Regions from separate parts of the Sphingobium herbicidovorans genome, predicted to be linked through region 2. Evidence: predicted binding sites of a transcription regulator. Region 2 holds the regulator's gene; each other region holds the start of a gene.

Region 1 (5,198 bases), 300 kb from region 2:
GCGTCCTTCGCTGGATCAACGCTTGCGGTGGTAACAGCGCACGGTGGAGTCAATTCCGAGGGCCGTTATTTCCAGATGGTGTCGGACGAGGGCGTATTGAAGGTAAGTGCTGGCGAGCTCGCCAATGCTTTGAGGAACGTCGGAATTGTGATTCTATTTGTTTGCAGTGGCGGGCGCGCGGACAAGCATCCGGCCGCAAATACTTCCGTCGGTCTTGCCAAGCAGATACTTGATCGAGGCTGCGCTGCTGTGATTGCTTCGCCATGGCCGCTCGATTCTCGCGTTCCATCGCACTGGCTCCCGGCCTTTCTCCAGCATTGGAAGAATGGGGCCCGCATCATCGAGGCTTGTTTCGAGGCAAACAAGCTGGTCGACGACCGGTTCGCGCAGGATCCCTCATATGGCCTCGCGATGACCTTGTTCGGCAACCCCGACCTCCGGCATCCGACCACCGACTTAGGCGGTCAAGCCTGCTGAGCGAAAGGGTATGGTGCGCATGGCGACAAGCAGTGAACTCATCTATTTTAGGTCGCGCATTCTTCATGGCGATCTTTTCCTCGCGGATAGCGATCTATCAGCCGGTACGAAACTTTCGAGCCGCTGGGTTGCTGCGTGTAAGACAGCGCTTGTGGCGCTCGGCGAGCTCGCCGATCTCGCGCCGGCTTTGCAGCCGCTCTACCGCGAGTATCCTTCGCTCGGCGAGACCGTCAAAGAATTAGCGAGCGCGCTGCGCTTCGCAAAGTATCTGCGCAATGTCTTTGCAGGGCATATCAACGATGCACTGATCGCAAAGACCTACGAATGGCGCCCTGAGCTCAGGGCGCTTCCAGATAAGCGCGATCTTACTGCAACCGCGATTCTCAACCTCTTTGTTCTTGAAACCGCGATTAACACCTACGTCACCGAAGACGGTTCACATGGCATGTTCGAAAGCGAGACCGATCTTTTATATCCGCCCGATATGGAGCGCTTTCTCGCCTGGCTGTCCTCTACAATCAGATCTGCGATACAACTCTGTGATGATCTTGGTGCAGCGACCCATAGCCAAGTCACGCCGTTAGGAGATGGCGCCGAGATGTTCGATGCTTTTCGCGCAGCCGGTCTAACTGATTTCGAACGTCTTAAGAAGGGTCGGTGATCCAACGGATTCCGGATGGCGGAGATCGAGGCGCAGGCTGCCGGTTTGGGCGTGAAGCCGGGCGTTGAGAACAAGTTCGAGAACTTGCGCCGCCGCTTTTAGCCGAGGCTTGCACATATGCGACGGCCGCCCGGCGGTGATGCCTTTATCAAATGCCCGGCGTGCTGGCGATGGTGTGCGCTAACAATCGCTCTCGATTTGAGAGTTTCTGCGGTCTTTTGTTGATCGGTGGTGACGCCCCGCGATAATTTGTTGGCTCGCAAAGGAGAGCCTGATGAGGACGCAAGTTATTGGAATTGTTCTTCTCGGAACCGCGCTGGCGAGCTGCGGGAAGGAAGAGCCGCGCAGCAAGCAGTATTTCGACGCACATGTCGACGAGGCGCGCGAGGTGTTCGCGGGGTGCCAAGATGGCTCTGTTCGCGGCAACGAATGCAACAACGCCGAGATGGCCGTTATCCGGGCCGACGCGAAGGCGCGGAGCAAGCGGTTTGTCGGTGACGGGAAAGCCTATACGCCCCGTTGACCGTGGGGCGGAGCGCTACAGTCCGGCGGCCGAACGCAGCCGGTCCAGTTGTTCCTGGCAAAGTCGCTCGACGATCTCGCGCAGGTTGCGGGCCGCAGCCGCGAGCGCTTCGAGGTCCTCCACGGTGATTTCGTAGTTCGGCGAATATCGTGCCTCGACATAGGCGCGCTTCAACAGCTCGAAACGGCGCCGATCCAATTTGCTCTCGCGGGGCCAAGCCTCCACAAGCTGCGGCTCCCGGTCTTCGGCGAGCGAACGCAAGAATTTGATGTTGTGCGAGCGCGGGAAATAGAAGGTGCTGGTGAGCAAGAAGCACGCGTAGGCACGTTCAACCGCTTGATGTAGCGAAAATGCGGCCGCCTTCCGCCAGATCAGCTCATTGTCACCGCGCTGAGCCTGAAAATCCACCGTCTGCAATTGAACGTCTATCGCCGGCAGCGATGTTTCAAAATACTCGACCGCCATCCGATACGCATCGGTCGGCGTCAGTGGCTTCGGCACCGCCAGCGGATGGTTGGGCAAATCGTAGAGCAGAATTCCGTCGCGCAGGATGTCGACCCAGAAATATTCGCCGCGGGTCAGCGCCTTGTTCACGTCGGCTAGCGTATGGACGATGATGTTTAGCGTCCGGTCGACGTCGGGATCACGAAGGATCTTGTCCTCGGCGATATACCAGTGGTCGGAGATATCCGTCAGGTCCTCGTGGCTGACGATGACCAGCAGATCGAAGTCCGACTGATAGCCGTTCTCGGGCTCGTCGACCCAGTCGCTGCGCGCATAGCTGCCGAACAGGATGATCTTCAGAATCTTGCCGTTGCGCTTGGCGGGCATCGTCGCACGTTCGATCGATCGCGCGAATTCCTCCATCAGCACGGTCTTGATGCGCTGGAGTTCGCCCTGCTGCCGCGCGGGAAGATGATCGATGTCCATTTTCATTTCAGCCCCTGAATCTGGCCGACAATCAAGACTCTGGCAAGCCAAACTCGATTCATTCCGGACCTGATCGCATCGTGATCGGCCTGCCCTTTGCGGCGTCCCGCTTGACTCGGCAAGCCGACAAGGAACAAAGAGGAAACGAATCAACTATCTGCCGAGTCCTATGTTATCATGCGCCACCCTGCCGTCCTCGCCGATCTTCGCGCCAAAATTGCGCGGATCGAAGGCGTGTGCGCGCGGCACGAGGTGCTTCCGTTCGGCGTCGAGGCGGTCGATTCGCGACTCCCGGGCGGCGGAATCGCGACCGGCGCGCTCCACGAGATAGCCGGAAGCCCCGAGCTCGCCGACGATGCGAGCGCGACGATCTTCCTCGCCGGCATCCTCGCGCGGACCGAAGGGACTGTTTTCTGGTGCCTGCGCTGGCACGACCTGTTCGCCCCTGCCCTGCATCTCGCGGGATTGCACCCCGACCGCGTGATCCATGTCGAGGCGGGCAGCGACACCAATGTCCTGCTCGCGATGGAAGAATGCTTGCGCCATCCTGGCCTCGCCGGCGTCGTCGGCGAGGTGAGCAAATATTCGACGACGGCGTCGAAGCGCCTCCAGCTCGCCGCCGAAACCTCGGGCGTTCCGGCGTTCGTCTTTCGCCGCACCTGCAAGGCCGACCAAGCCGCCGAGGGCACGGCCGCGGTGACGCGCTGGCGGATCACCGCGAGCCCAAGCGAGGACCTTGGCATTCCGAGCCTTGGCCGCCCACGCTGGCGCGTCGCGCTCGAACGCGTACGCGGCGGCAATCCGCATTTCTGGATATTGGAGGGCTGCGATGCGACGGGTCGTATCGCTCTTCCTGCCGCACTGGTCGACCGACCGGCTGCGCAGGAAGACCGGCAAGCCGCGGCCTGACGGCGGCACCCCTGCCCGGCCGCTCGTTACCGCGATCCCCGACCATGGCCGGCGGATCGTCGCCGCGGTCGACGGGGACGCCCGCTCGCTCGGCATCCGCCCCGGCATGACGATCACCAAGGCGCGCGCCTTCGCGCCCGAACTCGATGTCGTCGACGCCGAGCCCGAGGCCGATTTCGAGGGATTGCGCCGTCTCGCGCTTTGGGCAGGTGCGCGCTATTCGCCGGTCGTCGCGCCCGATCCGCCCGACGGCCTCTGGCTCGACATCACCGGCTGCGCCGCGCGCTTCTCGACCGAGCGCGCGCTGCTCAAGGATCTCCACCGCCGCACCGCCGCCTTCGGCCTCGCGCTCCAGATCGCGGTTGCCGACACTGCGGGCTGCGCGCACGCGGTCGCGCGTTATGTCCCCGCGGGGCGCCCGGTCACGATCGAGCCCGGCGCGCACCGCAAGGCGATGGCGCTGCTGCCGATCCGGGCGCTTCGCCTGCCGCCCGCCGACGTCGAGGCGCTGCGCAAGCTCGGCTTCGAGCGGATCGAGCAGTTGATCGGCGCCCCGCGCGGCCCACTCGCCAAAAGGTTCGGGCGCGAGCTGCACCGCCGCCTCGACCAGGCGTTCGGCACGCTGCCCGAGCCGATCGAACCGATCTTCCCCGATCAGCTCCCGCGCGCGCGGCGCGGTTTCATGGAGCCGATCGCGACCGCCGAAGCCTTTGCGCAGGTCATCGGCGACCTCGCGCGCGATATCGCGGACCAGCTCGGTCGCCTCGGCAAGGGCGCGCGCCGGCTCGACTGCTATTTCCACCGCGTCGATGGCCATGTGCAGGCGATCCGCGTCGGCACCGCGGCACCGTCGCGCGATCCCAAGCATCTCGCGAAACTTCTCTCCGCGAAGATCGAAACCATCGAGCCCGGGCTCGGCATCGAGGCGATGACGCTCGTCGCGCCGCTTATCGAGGTGCAGGCACTGCGCCAGGGCGAGAGTCTCGAAAGCCTGACGCGGCGCGGTCCCGACCTTCCCGCGCTCGTCGACGCGCTCGCCAACCGCTTCGGGCAACGCAGCCTGCACCGGACGATGCCCCAGGCAGGCGCGATGCCCGAGCGATCGGTCGCAATCACGCCGGCGCTGCGCCAAGCCGATGGCGCGGCATGGTCCGACGAGCTCCCGCGCCCGTCACGGATGCTGGCGCGGCCCGAACCCGTCGACGTGATTGCCCTGCTCCCCGACGACGCGCCGCGCCTCTTCGTCTGGCGCCGCAAGCGCTACCGCGTGACGCAGGGCGATGGGCCCGAGCGCCTGCAGGGCGAATGGTGGCGCGACGGCGGGATAGAAGGCGAGACGCCGCTGAGCGTGCGCGACTATTACCAGGTCGAGACCGAGGCCGGCGGGCGCTATTGGCTGTTCCGCCTTGGCGACGGCGTCCATGCTGCGACCGGCTCGATGCGCTGGTTTATTCATGGAGCATTCGCTTGAGAATGCGACCGAACCCGAAAGCCTTCGCGTGAGCGGGGCCGAACCCGCTTATGTCGAACTGCAGGTCACCACGCATTTCAGCTTCCTGCGCGGCGCCTCGTCGCCCGACGAGCTGTTCGCCGCCGCCGCGCTGCTGGGCCTGCCCGCGCTCGGGATCGTCGACCGCCATTCGGTCGCGGGCATCGTCCGCGCATGGGATGCCGAGAAGGCAACGGGCGTGCGTGCGA
Region 2 (5,198 bases):
CCAGCCCATGGCCTTTATAATGCCGAGTTGCCGGAAAGCATTGTTGAGATGATCGTCGCCCCGGATCACATGGGTAACGCCCATGTCATGATCATCTACCACCACGGCGAGCATATAGGTGGGCGTCCCGTCGGAGCGGAGCAGGATCATGTCGTCAAGCTCTGCATTCTGCACGACGACGCGCCCCTGCACTGCGTCCTCGATCACCGTTTCACCTTCGCGAGGCGCTTTGAGGCGGATGACGAAGGGCGCGCCTGCGGGCGCTTCGGCAGGATCGCGGTCGCGCCAGCGCCCGTCATAGCGCATCGGCTGCTTGGCGGCGCGTTGTTGTTCGCGCAGCTCAGAAAGCTCTTCGGGCGTTGCGTAGCAGCGATAGGCATGCCCGCCCGCCAGCAGTTGATTGGCGACTTCGGCATGACGCTGCGAGCGTTCGAACTGGAACACGGCGGGCTCATCGCCGGCAAGGCCAAGCCATTCGAGACCGTCGAAGATCGCGGCAACCGCTTCTTCTGTTGAGCGTGCGCGATCGGTATCTTCGATGCGCAACAGGAACTTGCCGCCATGGTGACGGGCGAATAACCAGTTGAACAAAGCGGTGCGCGCGCCGCCGATATGAAGGAAACCCGTGGGCGATGGCGCAAAACGGGTTACGACTTGCTTGTTCAAACCCGTTGCACTCACAGTCCTATTCCCCGACATCCGCCTTGCTCATTCATGAACGCGACGCCCCCTAGCATGGCTTTTGAGCCACGACAAACCTCCGTCTGCCGGAATATCAGGCGTGCGGGGGAAGGGCTTTTCGCGCGGCTGGAGCGGGGACTTGAAGCGGAGCGAGAACAGCTCGGCCTGTGGGTTCCCGTAGCAGTGGGAATCGGCATTGCAGCTTGGCTATCTCTTTCTAACAGACTGGAATGGCTTGCTTTCTGTTGCGGTGCGGTAGCTTTGGCGACTGGCGGATTGGCCCTGCCGGTTGGCGCGCGCCTGCGTCAGATGCTGGTGTTGGCGGGCTTGCTGGCCTGTGCAGGCTGCCTGTTGATATGGGGTAAAGCGACCATCTTTGGCGCACCGCCCCTGCCGAGGGCGGTCTTTCTGGAGGTTACAGGTGAGGTCATGGCCGTCAACGCCGTGCCCGCGCAGCAATTGAGTCGCGTGTCGATCCGTCCGATCGAGCCGGTAGCTCTACCCCCTTTGATCAGGGTAAATATCGCCGCAGCCGATATGCCCGCGGGCATTGGGCGAGGCGCCATCATCCGGTTTCGAACGCGCTTGATGCCGCCCGCACCAGCCAGCCTGCCAGGCGGCTATGATTTCGCGCGCCGCGCCTATTTCCAGGGAATAGGGGCCACAGGCCGTGCGCTGAAGCCGATCGCGGTGCTCAGGCCCTCGGAGGAAGCGCCGCCGCTGCGCAACCGCTTGTTCGCGCACATATTGCAACAGGCGGACGGCGATGGCGCTGGCATTGCGGCTGCCCTGGCGACCGGGGATCAGGGCGCCATCGCCGAGGAGGATGCAGAGGCGATGCGCCGTAGCGGCCTTGCCCATCTGCTCTCGATCAGCGGTCTGCATGTTACGGCGCTGATCGGGGCGGTCATTTTCCTGCTCATGCGGGTCATGGCGCTAAGTCGTCGCGCGGCGCTCAGCTTGCCGCTGATGCTGATTGCGGCAGGGGGCGGCGCGCTGGCGGGTGTCGGCTATACGTTGCTGACGGGGGCGGAGGTGCCGACCGTCCGGTCCTGCGTGGCGGCGCTGCTGGTGCTGGGCGGGCTTGCCCTTGGCCGGGAGGCGATCACTTTGCGCTTGATCGCCGCAGGTGCGCTGGTCGTGTTGTTCTTGTGGCCGGAAGCGCTTGCCGGGCCGAGTTTCCAGATGAGTTTCGGGGCCGTGATCGCACTCGTCGCATTGGGCGAACATCCCCGGTTTCGCGCCTTTGCGGCGGTGCGGGAGGAAAGCGCGCTGCGCAAGTTCGGGCGATCAGTTGCGATATTGTTGTTTTCCGGGTTCGCGGTCGAACTGGCGCTGGCGCCCATTGCGCTTTTTCATTTTCACAAGGCGGGGATGATGGGCGCATTTGCAAATCTGATCGCCATTCCCCTGACCACTTTTGTCGTCATGCCACTGGAAGCACTGGCGCTGTTGCTGGACGTCGTCGGTCTGGGCGCTCCGGCCTGGTGGCTGGCCAGCCGGGCTCTCGGATTATTGCTGTGGATAGCGCATGCGGTGGCGGCGAGCCCGTGGGCGGTCGTTACCGCGCCGGTGGTGCCCAACGCTGTCTTTGGCATGATTGTGTTGGGTGGGCTATGCTGTCTGTTATGGCGAGGTCGTTGGCGTTGGATCGGACTGGCGCCGGTCGCGATCGGGATTGTGATCATCGTGACGACGTCCCCACCGGAGATTCTCGTTACCGCTGATGGACGCCATGTGGCGGTCCGGAGCGCAGACGGCGGCATGGCCATCCTGCGGGATCGGGCGGGCGATTATGTGCGGGACATGATGGCGGAAAGCGCGGGGTATGACGGCGCTCTTGCCGCGATGGCGGATTTGCCAGAAGCCAGTTGCTCAAGGGATCTCTGCATGGTCGCCCTATCGGCAGGCGGTCGGGTTTGGCGGCTGCTCGTAACACGAACCGGCGACTTGGTGCCGAAATCGACGCTGGCAGGGGACTGCGCCCGTGCGGATATTGTTGTCGCCGATCGCCGCCTGCCGTCATGGTGTCGTCCGCGCTGGTTGAAGGCTGACCGGCGGCTGCTGGCGCGGACAGGCGGGCTTGCTATCGATCTGGACGAGGGCAAGGTGCGGGCCGCGAAAGTTGCCGGCGACGCGCACCCCTGGATCGCTCGACCTTCGGAACGATGGCCCCGCCGCCGTTCCGATTAGTTGTAGCGGCGCAGCAATCCCGCCAGCTTGCCCTGAATGCGCACTTGCCGCGTGTCATAGATTTGCGGTTCGTAGACGCTGTTGGCCGGATCGAGCCGAACCTTCGGCCCTTCGCGATGGAAATATTTGAGCGTAGCTTCGCTATCTTCAATCAAGGCAACGACGATCTGTCCTTCGCGCGCAACCTCGGTCTTTTGGATCAGGGCGAAGTCGCCATCCAGAATACCCGCCTCGATCATGGAGTCGCCCGAGACTTCAAGCGCGTAATGATCGCCAGCGCCGAGCAGCGCGGCGGGGACGGACAGCATATTCTGTCCCTCCATCGCCTCTATCGGAACGCCGGCAGCGATCCTGCCGTGAAGCGGGATTTCAATCACGTCATTCGCGGCGATCGGTGGTCTCGACGCCAACTGAGGTTTTGGCGGGACCACGATCTTGGGCGCACGATGCATCGCTTCGGGCAGTTTCAGCACCTCCAGCGCGCGCGCGCGATTAGGCAGGCGACGAATAAAGCCGCGCTCTTCCAGTGCATTGATCAGCCGGTGGATGCCGGACTTGGACCGCAGGTCAAGCGCCTCCTTCATTTCCTCGAAGGATGGCGAAACGCCACCTTCCTCCAGCCTGTTTTGAATGAAGCTGAGCAATTCCTGTTGCTTGGGCGTCAGCATGCCTGCGTGTCCTCCATGGAACGGATGGAGAACACTTAGGAAACGAAAACGGGGAAGTCAAGCAGGCTTACGCCGAGCGTAACGAAAGGAACGGACCTGCCGCCCGGCCGTTTATTCGCCGCCTTCCCAAAGAGGGTGAATAGGAGAGTAACATGCCTAATCAGAACGACAAGGACAGCAGTCAGCGCCGTCAGCAAGGTGGCGACCGTTCGGACCAGACCGGCCGTCAGCAGCAGCAGGAAAATCGCCAGGGTCAGATGGGCGACGCCCAGAAGAACAAGAGCGATCAAGGCAAGCAGCAGCGCTGAACCAGCGTCCGGTTTGCGAATTGGGAGGGGCCGCGATGCGGCCCCTTTCTCATGCGTGAAGCGAAATGACGGCCACCTGGTCGCCGACCGCCGCTGGAGCAGAGCCTGCGGTGCGTACGATGAGGCTGTCCGCCCGGGCCAAGGCGGCGGTCGCTGCGCTGTCCTGCGATGTGACCGCAATCAATCCATCGCCGGTGCGGAAGGCGCGGAGATAATCATCGCGTTCGCCGGTAGCTGGCAGGGGCGCGGCCAAAGTGGCGCTGGCGATGCGTGGCAGTGGATCGGCAGCGCCCGCCATGTGCCGGACGAGGGGTAGCAGAAAGAGGGTCGCCGTCACAAAGGCGGAAACCGGGTTGCCGGGCAGTCCGAGGAAAATGGCGTCGCGCAGCTTCCCTGCCATCAGCGGCTTTCCCGGACGCATGCGGATCTTCCAGAAATCGAGATCACCCCCCGCGGCGGCGAAGGCGGGGCGAACAAGATCGTGATCGCCTACCGATGCGCCACCTGTGGAGACGATGATGTCCGCCTGACTGGCTCGCTCCAGCGACTGTATCATCAGATCGAGATCGTCTGGCACGATGCCGATGTCGAGAATTTCGCAGCCCAGGGCGCCGAGCATCGCGCCCAGCATGGGCCCGTTTGACGAGGGCAGGCGGCCGGGCGGTGTCGGCGCGCCCGGCGGCACAAGTTCATTACCGGTGGAGATCAGCGCCACGCGCGGGCGGGCGCCCACCGGCAGGCTGCCATGACCGCCCAGAACGGCCAGCGCAATCTGCGCCGGGCCCAACGCAGCGCCTGCCGTCAGAAGCTGCTGGCCCTTGTGAAAGTCGGAAGCTGCTGGCCGGACATTGCGCCCCACCGACAAGCCGGGCCCGCGTGCATGGAGAAGGCCCTCCTCAAGGTCGGCATCTTCCTGGATAAGGACGGTGTCTGCGCCCGGTGGCAGTGGAGCGCCCGTGAAGATTCGGGCGCTTTCGCCCGCAGCCAGGGGGAGGGGGAGGCCGCCGCCTGCTATGCTTTCGGCCGTGACGCGCCAGGGGCCGGGCCATTCACTGGCACGGATGGCGTAGCCGTCCATGGCGGAAAGGTCGGCCCAAGGCTGATCGCGCAGGGCATGGATATCGCGGGCGAGCCAGCGTCCAGCGCACGCGGAAGCAGGCACATCCTCGGCGGCAAGGCGATCTCCGAGCGCCAGCAGGCGTGCCTGTGCCTCCGCGACCGGGAGCAGGCTCATGCCGCGCGCCAGTCGCCCGACTTGCCGCCGGACTTGGCGAGCAACCGCACATCGCCGATGATCATGCCCTTATCCAGCGCCTTGGCCATGTCGTAGATGGTAAGGAGCGCAACC
Region 3 (5,198 bases), on a different replicon from region 2:
CTCTCGCGTCGGGCGAGACGTGCCGATCGTGATATGCTGTTCGCTACCATCAACGAGTCTGCAGGTGAGATGCACAGCGCGCAGGCCTAGCCCACACTCTTGAAGCTGCAGGACCAGATCATCGACTAGATCGCCGATGACCTGCGTTATGGCGTCCGCCGTACCGATCGGTTCAAGCAGCCGCCGCCCCGCCCGCGGCGCCTCAAACGGCACGACCGACACGATCGGTTCTGCCAGCAGCCCGCGCGCCTGATCAAGCCGGCGGACGGTGCCAAGCCCAAGGCGCTTGGCCAGAGGGGCGCGTGGCATCGGGTAGAGATCCGCAATCTGCTCGAGACCAAAACGGGCGGCGGACGTTAGCGCTTCAGGCTCAAGACGCAGCGCGGCGAGCGGCAGGTCAGCAATCGCTTGGGCTTCACCGCCGGGCGACAGCAGCGTAATGGCTTGGCCGCTATAGCGCGCCAGTGCATGGGCGGCACCCGGCGTGCCCGCGACAGCGATGTTGGCGGTAAAGCCCAGCCGTTTCAGAAAGCGCAGCAGACGTTTGCAGAAACGCGCCTCGCCCCCGAACAAATGACTGGTGCCGGTGAGGTCTAGCCAGAGGCCGTCGCTCCCGGATGGGCAAGCGCTCGGCGTCCAATGGCAGACCGCATGAAGGGCGAGCCGATCAAGCCAAGCCTGATCGGCGTGGGGATCGGCATCCCGCACATCGAGGTCGGTCACTAGGGCGCGGGCATGAGCGGCCGCGATGCCGGAACGCAGACCGAGCTCAAGCGCCACCGGGCAGGCGGCCGTCACCACATCTCGCTGTCCCATCCGGGCAATCAGGATCGTCGGCTTGGCCCACAAGGTTGTCCAGCTAAGCGCTGGCGCCAAGCGGACGCTGGCGCTGCTTTCATCGGCTGGTATCGCCTTGAAGGGATGTTCGGCGGATTCACTGCGCCGTCCCATCTCCCGCATGGTTGGGCGCTGATGGACGGGCAGCGCATCGATCTCGCTCTGACTTGGCCGCTGCGCCTCATCGCGTGCCCAGCGCGCACCCGGCCGCCACCCGCCGCCGCGGGGCACCGAGCAGGCTCCGGGATTGTCGTCGATCGGGCCAGCAAGGCGAGGAGCGAGCGACGCGGCGACAGGCTCAGGCCGCCTGGCTGGCCACTCCAGCCGCCGCAGGCGCTCGATGGCGAGCTGCGGCAGGTAGAGCGAGGCGACCCTGATCATCGCACGCCTCCAGTTCAAGAGAGAAGGGATTGCCATTGCGCTGGCGTACAAGCTCGACTGACCAGCGCGCGCGTCCGACCCCCGGATGGGTAAGAGGCGCCGACGGCACACAGCCGATCCGCCAGCGGGTCATTGCGGACGAAAGCCCGCTCAAGGGGCAGCGGTCCCGCGCACGGTGGCGGCGGTAAAGCAGCATCGGCGTCCTGCCGTCGGAAGCGGCCAGCTGCAGCCTTCGCGTTGCAGTCTGGTCGGCGGATTTGACCTCGGCCACCACGCAAGCCAGCGAACCATGGCGCAGAGCATCCTCGGCCATGGCGAGCACAATGCTGTCGCTCGTGCCGTGCGCATAGAGGACCTTGTCTGGACCAAGTCCCACCTGTTGGAGGCCGGGCGCGTAAAGGTCGAAATTCGTGACTGCCCAGAAGACCGTGAAATCCTGTCGGGAGGCGAAGCGGGCCGCAATGCCAGCGATGAACAGCGTCGCCGCCGCATCGTCGCTGAGCGTCGGGCAGGCGGCGGCAACCTCGTGCAACGCCGCGCCGTCCAGCCCACCATCGGCAAGGCGCTCATCAAGCTCGGAAAGGCCGAAAGGCAAGACGGGGCCGCGCGCAGAACGCGCTTGCGCCAGTTCGGCCAACAACTCTGCAAGCGGCGCGCTGCGGGGCTGATTGGATCGGGAAGCAAAGCAGGCCATGGGAACATATCGACTCAGATGTTCCCTTTATGTTCCACTGCCCCGCAAGATTCGTCAAGCGCGATGAATCCTGTTTTTACGCGCCTTGTTCTTCACTCGCTCATAGCGCCAGCACGTGCTGGGTTGCAGGATCCCGAACTCCGCCAAACCAGCGATCAAGCGAGCTGGCGAACAGCGGTTCGGGCGCCGCGGCTTCGAACAGGGTGAGGGAGGAGCGCAGCTTCATCGCATCGATGCTGCCGAACACGACAACGGGGTCGCTGGTATGAAGCTGTTGCAGTGCTCCCACGCATTCCCTGTAGCGGAAGCCTAGCAGCTCGTGTGCAAGATAAGCGTGCGCCTCTTCGATAGAAGCAATGCCGTAATAATGTGCGGTTTGACTCTGCCCTAGGCCCCGCAGCTGCGGGAAGATGAACCAAATCCAGTGCGAGCGCTTCGCTCCTCGTCGGATTTCGCTCAGGGCAGCGGCGTAGCTGCCAGCCTGAGCCTCGACGAAGCGGGCCAGGGTCGCGTCGCTCCTCATCAGAGCATTTCTCCCTGCGCTGGCGGGGCACCGTACACTTGGGTAACCGGCAGACTGCCTTGCGGCAGCCAGCGCAGCACGTCAGCGGCAGCGACAGCCGGATCAACCCACTTAGCCCATTGATGGCGCGCCAGGGGGATGATCTGCCGATAATGATAGGGAGCAACGTCCGGGCCTGCGTCCATGGTCAGCATGGTGAAGGCTTCCTCTTGAGGACTTTCGCGCCAGATGCCAGCGATGCAGAACCAGCGGTGATCGGTCATGGTGAAAAGCCATTTGTCGAGGCGCTTCTGCTTGGGCTCGGCGGGATCAGTGAACTCGTAAAATCCGTCGGCAAGGATAAGGCAGCGGTTCGAGGTGAACTCCCGTCCCTCTGAGCGGAAGTTATAGACAGGCTTGCCCTTGGGACTTGGCCAGCTCCATCTCCGGTTGACCAGCTCCCCTGATCCTCGCTCACCCTCAACAGAACGCACGATCGGCGCAATATCGGTGATCTTGATATCCTCCCGCGCGGGCACATTGGGCTTGCCCTCGGGCATTTTGATCCTGATTTTCAGATCTTCAAAAACCTTGACGATCGAGGCGATGTCGATCTCGAGCCTATAGTCGTTGCACATCGCTCCTCCTTTGCCCTCTACTTGCTCCTGCCCTTCGTTCCCCGTATGTTTTTAACATGGACTCGAAAGCAACGCCCTTTGACTCTGACGCGCGCGGAAGCCAACGCGCCATCATCCGGCGCAATCCGGATGACGTCGAAGTGATTGAGATAATCGAGGCGGCCTGGGGTTCCAGTCCGCGCTTCAGTGACGGCGTGAGCTATGAGTTCATCCGGTCGGAAGGACGCACATTCACCAGCAACCGCTGCCTCCTGCCCGCCTCAGAGTTTCATATCCGCAATGGCGAGAAGAAGTTTCGTGTGCGGCTTTGAGGATGGAAACTTCTTTTACCTCGCGACCATTTGGGAACCTGCGATGGGCGACCGACGGGTCAGCTACCGGATCATTACCGTAGACGGGGACCCGGAGGTGATGCGTTACCAGGAGCGCGATTGCGCAATCGTCCAGCGTCGAAAGGTCATGCAGTGGCTGGATCATAGGGTGCCAGAGGCTGACCTGCTCACGACGCCGGCCGCGCATCTCTTCTCGATCGAGGAAATGCTGACCAAGCCCGTCCAGACGAGCTTGGCCTACTGAGTGGCCGACGGACGGATGGACATGTTCGCGCATTCCCCGCCCGGCGATGATCTGTTCGGGCAGCCGCCTATATCGGGGCTGCGGCAAGAAGAAGAGTTTGTATCGCTGCAGGAGGAAAGGGCGCTGATCGACCGGATCAATGCCTCGAAGCTCTCACCCTTTCGCTTCCAGCAATGGACCGGCAAGCGCCTGACCCACAGCTATGGCTGGAGCTATGATTTTCAGACCGGGAAATTCGCGCCAACCGACCCCGTGCCGGAATGGTTGCGGCCGCTAAGGGCGAGAGCCGAGTGCTTTGCCGGACTTGCGCGGGGCGAACTCGTTCAGGCCCTTCTGATCCGATACGATCCGGGAGCGGGGATTGGGTGGCACCGCGACCGTCCTGTGTTCAGGGATGTGGTGGGAATTTCGCTGGGCGAGGCTGCAACGATGCGATTCCGGCAGCGGAACCGCGACCACTTCAAGCGCGTCAACGTGCCCCTGCCGCCGCGCGGCATCTATCACCTTAGCGGCGAAGTCCGCCACGAGTGGGAGCACAGCATTGCTGAAATGCCGGCACCGCGCTGGTCGATAACTTTTCGAAGTCTCGTATAACGGTAGCATTCTGGCTAACCCGTGAAACCGTTTCTGGATCGCGCCCGGTCAGCGATCCAGAACGATCAGGTTAGCCCATGCTATGCTTCAAGGCACTCGCGCGATCATGACCGCTTTGACGGACTGATATGCGTGCTCGACCCCAGCACGAGATGAGGGATCAAGGTCCGTATCATTGAGAGCAGCCTGAAAACCGGGCGTCTTCCGCTGCGTCCTTGAAGCCCTTCATGCTGTCGAGCGTCGTTTTGATGAGGCTGTTGAGGGTAGATATGGTGCTGTCGGTGCTCATAGCCTGCTCTTGTAAGTGGAATGGCCAAAACGGTCGTAAGACCAGAAGGGTCCGCGGCTTGCCTGCCATCCAGCAGAAGAGGTTCGAAACATTTGTTGATGCTCCGCAATCGATGCCGGTGCGCAATTGGGCCGGGCTGGCGACGCGGCGCTTTCCTGAATCACGGAACCAAGGATACGCCTGAGGATTCCTGTTCAGCAGACCAGGAGAGCATCGATGGCTGATAATAAAAGCAAACGTGGCGGTGCCGATCGGCGGCAGGTAGCTTCGTCCCAAGGATATGAAATAAATTACTTTGCACGTAAACACGAGATTAGTCGGGCTGACGCCGAAAGCCTGATCAAGCGGATCGGAAACGATCGGGTAAAGCTCAATGACGCTGCTAAGAGGCTGAAGAAAGGCGGTTGATCGCGGCAGCTGAGCCACGCCGCTCTCCCCTCAATTTTCTGATCGCGATCCCGAGAGCGTGGCACGCGCATTAATAGGCGTCACCATTTTGGTGAATGGCGTCGGCGTGCGCATCGGCTGACCCCGCGTCGCACAGCTATGTGGGCGAGACGCGGCGCAAGGCTGTCATGTTTGGACCGCCTGCGCGGGCGTATATTTACCGCATATACGGGCTGCACTGGTGCCTCAACATGGTCTGCGCCGATCGTGGAACCACTGTATACGCGCGCTAGAGACGAC

What was found. Region 2 encodes LexA, which represses DNA repair genes until DNA is damaged. Its sites were predicted from a motif close to GTTCCNCNCTTGTTCT; they were not measured.
Region 1: the regulator LexA is predicted to act here: its motif matches at 2,722-2,737, upstream of B6S01_RS00980 (ImuA family protein).
Region 3: the regulator LexA is predicted to act here: its motif matches at 1,933-1,948, upstream of B6S01_RS18130 (ImuA family protein).

The regions. Positions count from the first base shown of each region.
Region 1 is NZ_CP020538.1:195,490-200,687, reverse strand. It holds gene B6S01_RS01000 (CHAT domain-containing protein) at 1-477, shown strand, start outside; gene B6S01_RS00995 (hypothetical protein) at 497-1,138, shown strand; gene B6S01_RS00990 (EexN family lipoprotein) at 1,413-1,661, shown strand; gene B6S01_RS00985 (HEPN domain-containing protein) at 1,677-2,591, opposite strand; gene B6S01_RS00980 (ImuA family protein) at 2,769-3,500, shown strand; gene B6S01_RS00975 (Y-family DNA polymerase) at 3,421-4,971, shown strand; gene B6S01_RS00970 (error-prone DNA polymerase) at 4,955-5,198, shown strand, end outside.
Region 2 is NZ_CP020538.1:2,818,768-2,823,965, forward strand. It holds gene gltX (glutamate--tRNA ligase) at 1-699, opposite strand, end outside; gene B6S01_RS13965 (ComEC/Rec2 family competence protein) at 736-2,874, shown strand; gene lexA (transcriptional repressor LexA) at 2,871-3,542, opposite strand; gene B6S01_RS21390 (hypothetical protein) at 3,695-3,850, shown strand; gene B6S01_RS13975 (molybdopterin molybdotransferase MoeA) at 3,900-5,084, opposite strand; gene moaC (cyclic pyranopterin monophosphate synthase MoaC) at 5,081-5,198, opposite strand, start outside.
Region 3 is NZ_CP020539.1:733,835-739,032, forward strand. It holds gene B6S01_RS18125 (DUF6504 family protein) at 1-1,218, opposite strand, end outside; gene B6S01_RS18130 (ImuA family protein) at 1,136-1,912, opposite strand; gene B6S01_RS18135 (DUF1810 domain-containing protein) at 2,013-2,435, opposite strand; gene B6S01_RS18140 (SOS response-associated peptidase family protein) at 2,435-3,052, opposite strand; gene B6S01_RS21760 (hypothetical protein) at 3,109-3,363, shown strand; gene B6S01_RS18145 (SOS response-associated peptidase family protein) at 3,332-3,628, shown strand; gene B6S01_RS18150 (alpha-ketoglutarate-dependent dioxygenase AlkB) at 3,650-4,222, shown strand; gene B6S01_RS22265 (hypothetical protein) at 4,395-4,937, opposite strand; gene B6S01_RS22035 (DNA-3-methyladenine glycosylase) at 5,087-5,191, shown strand.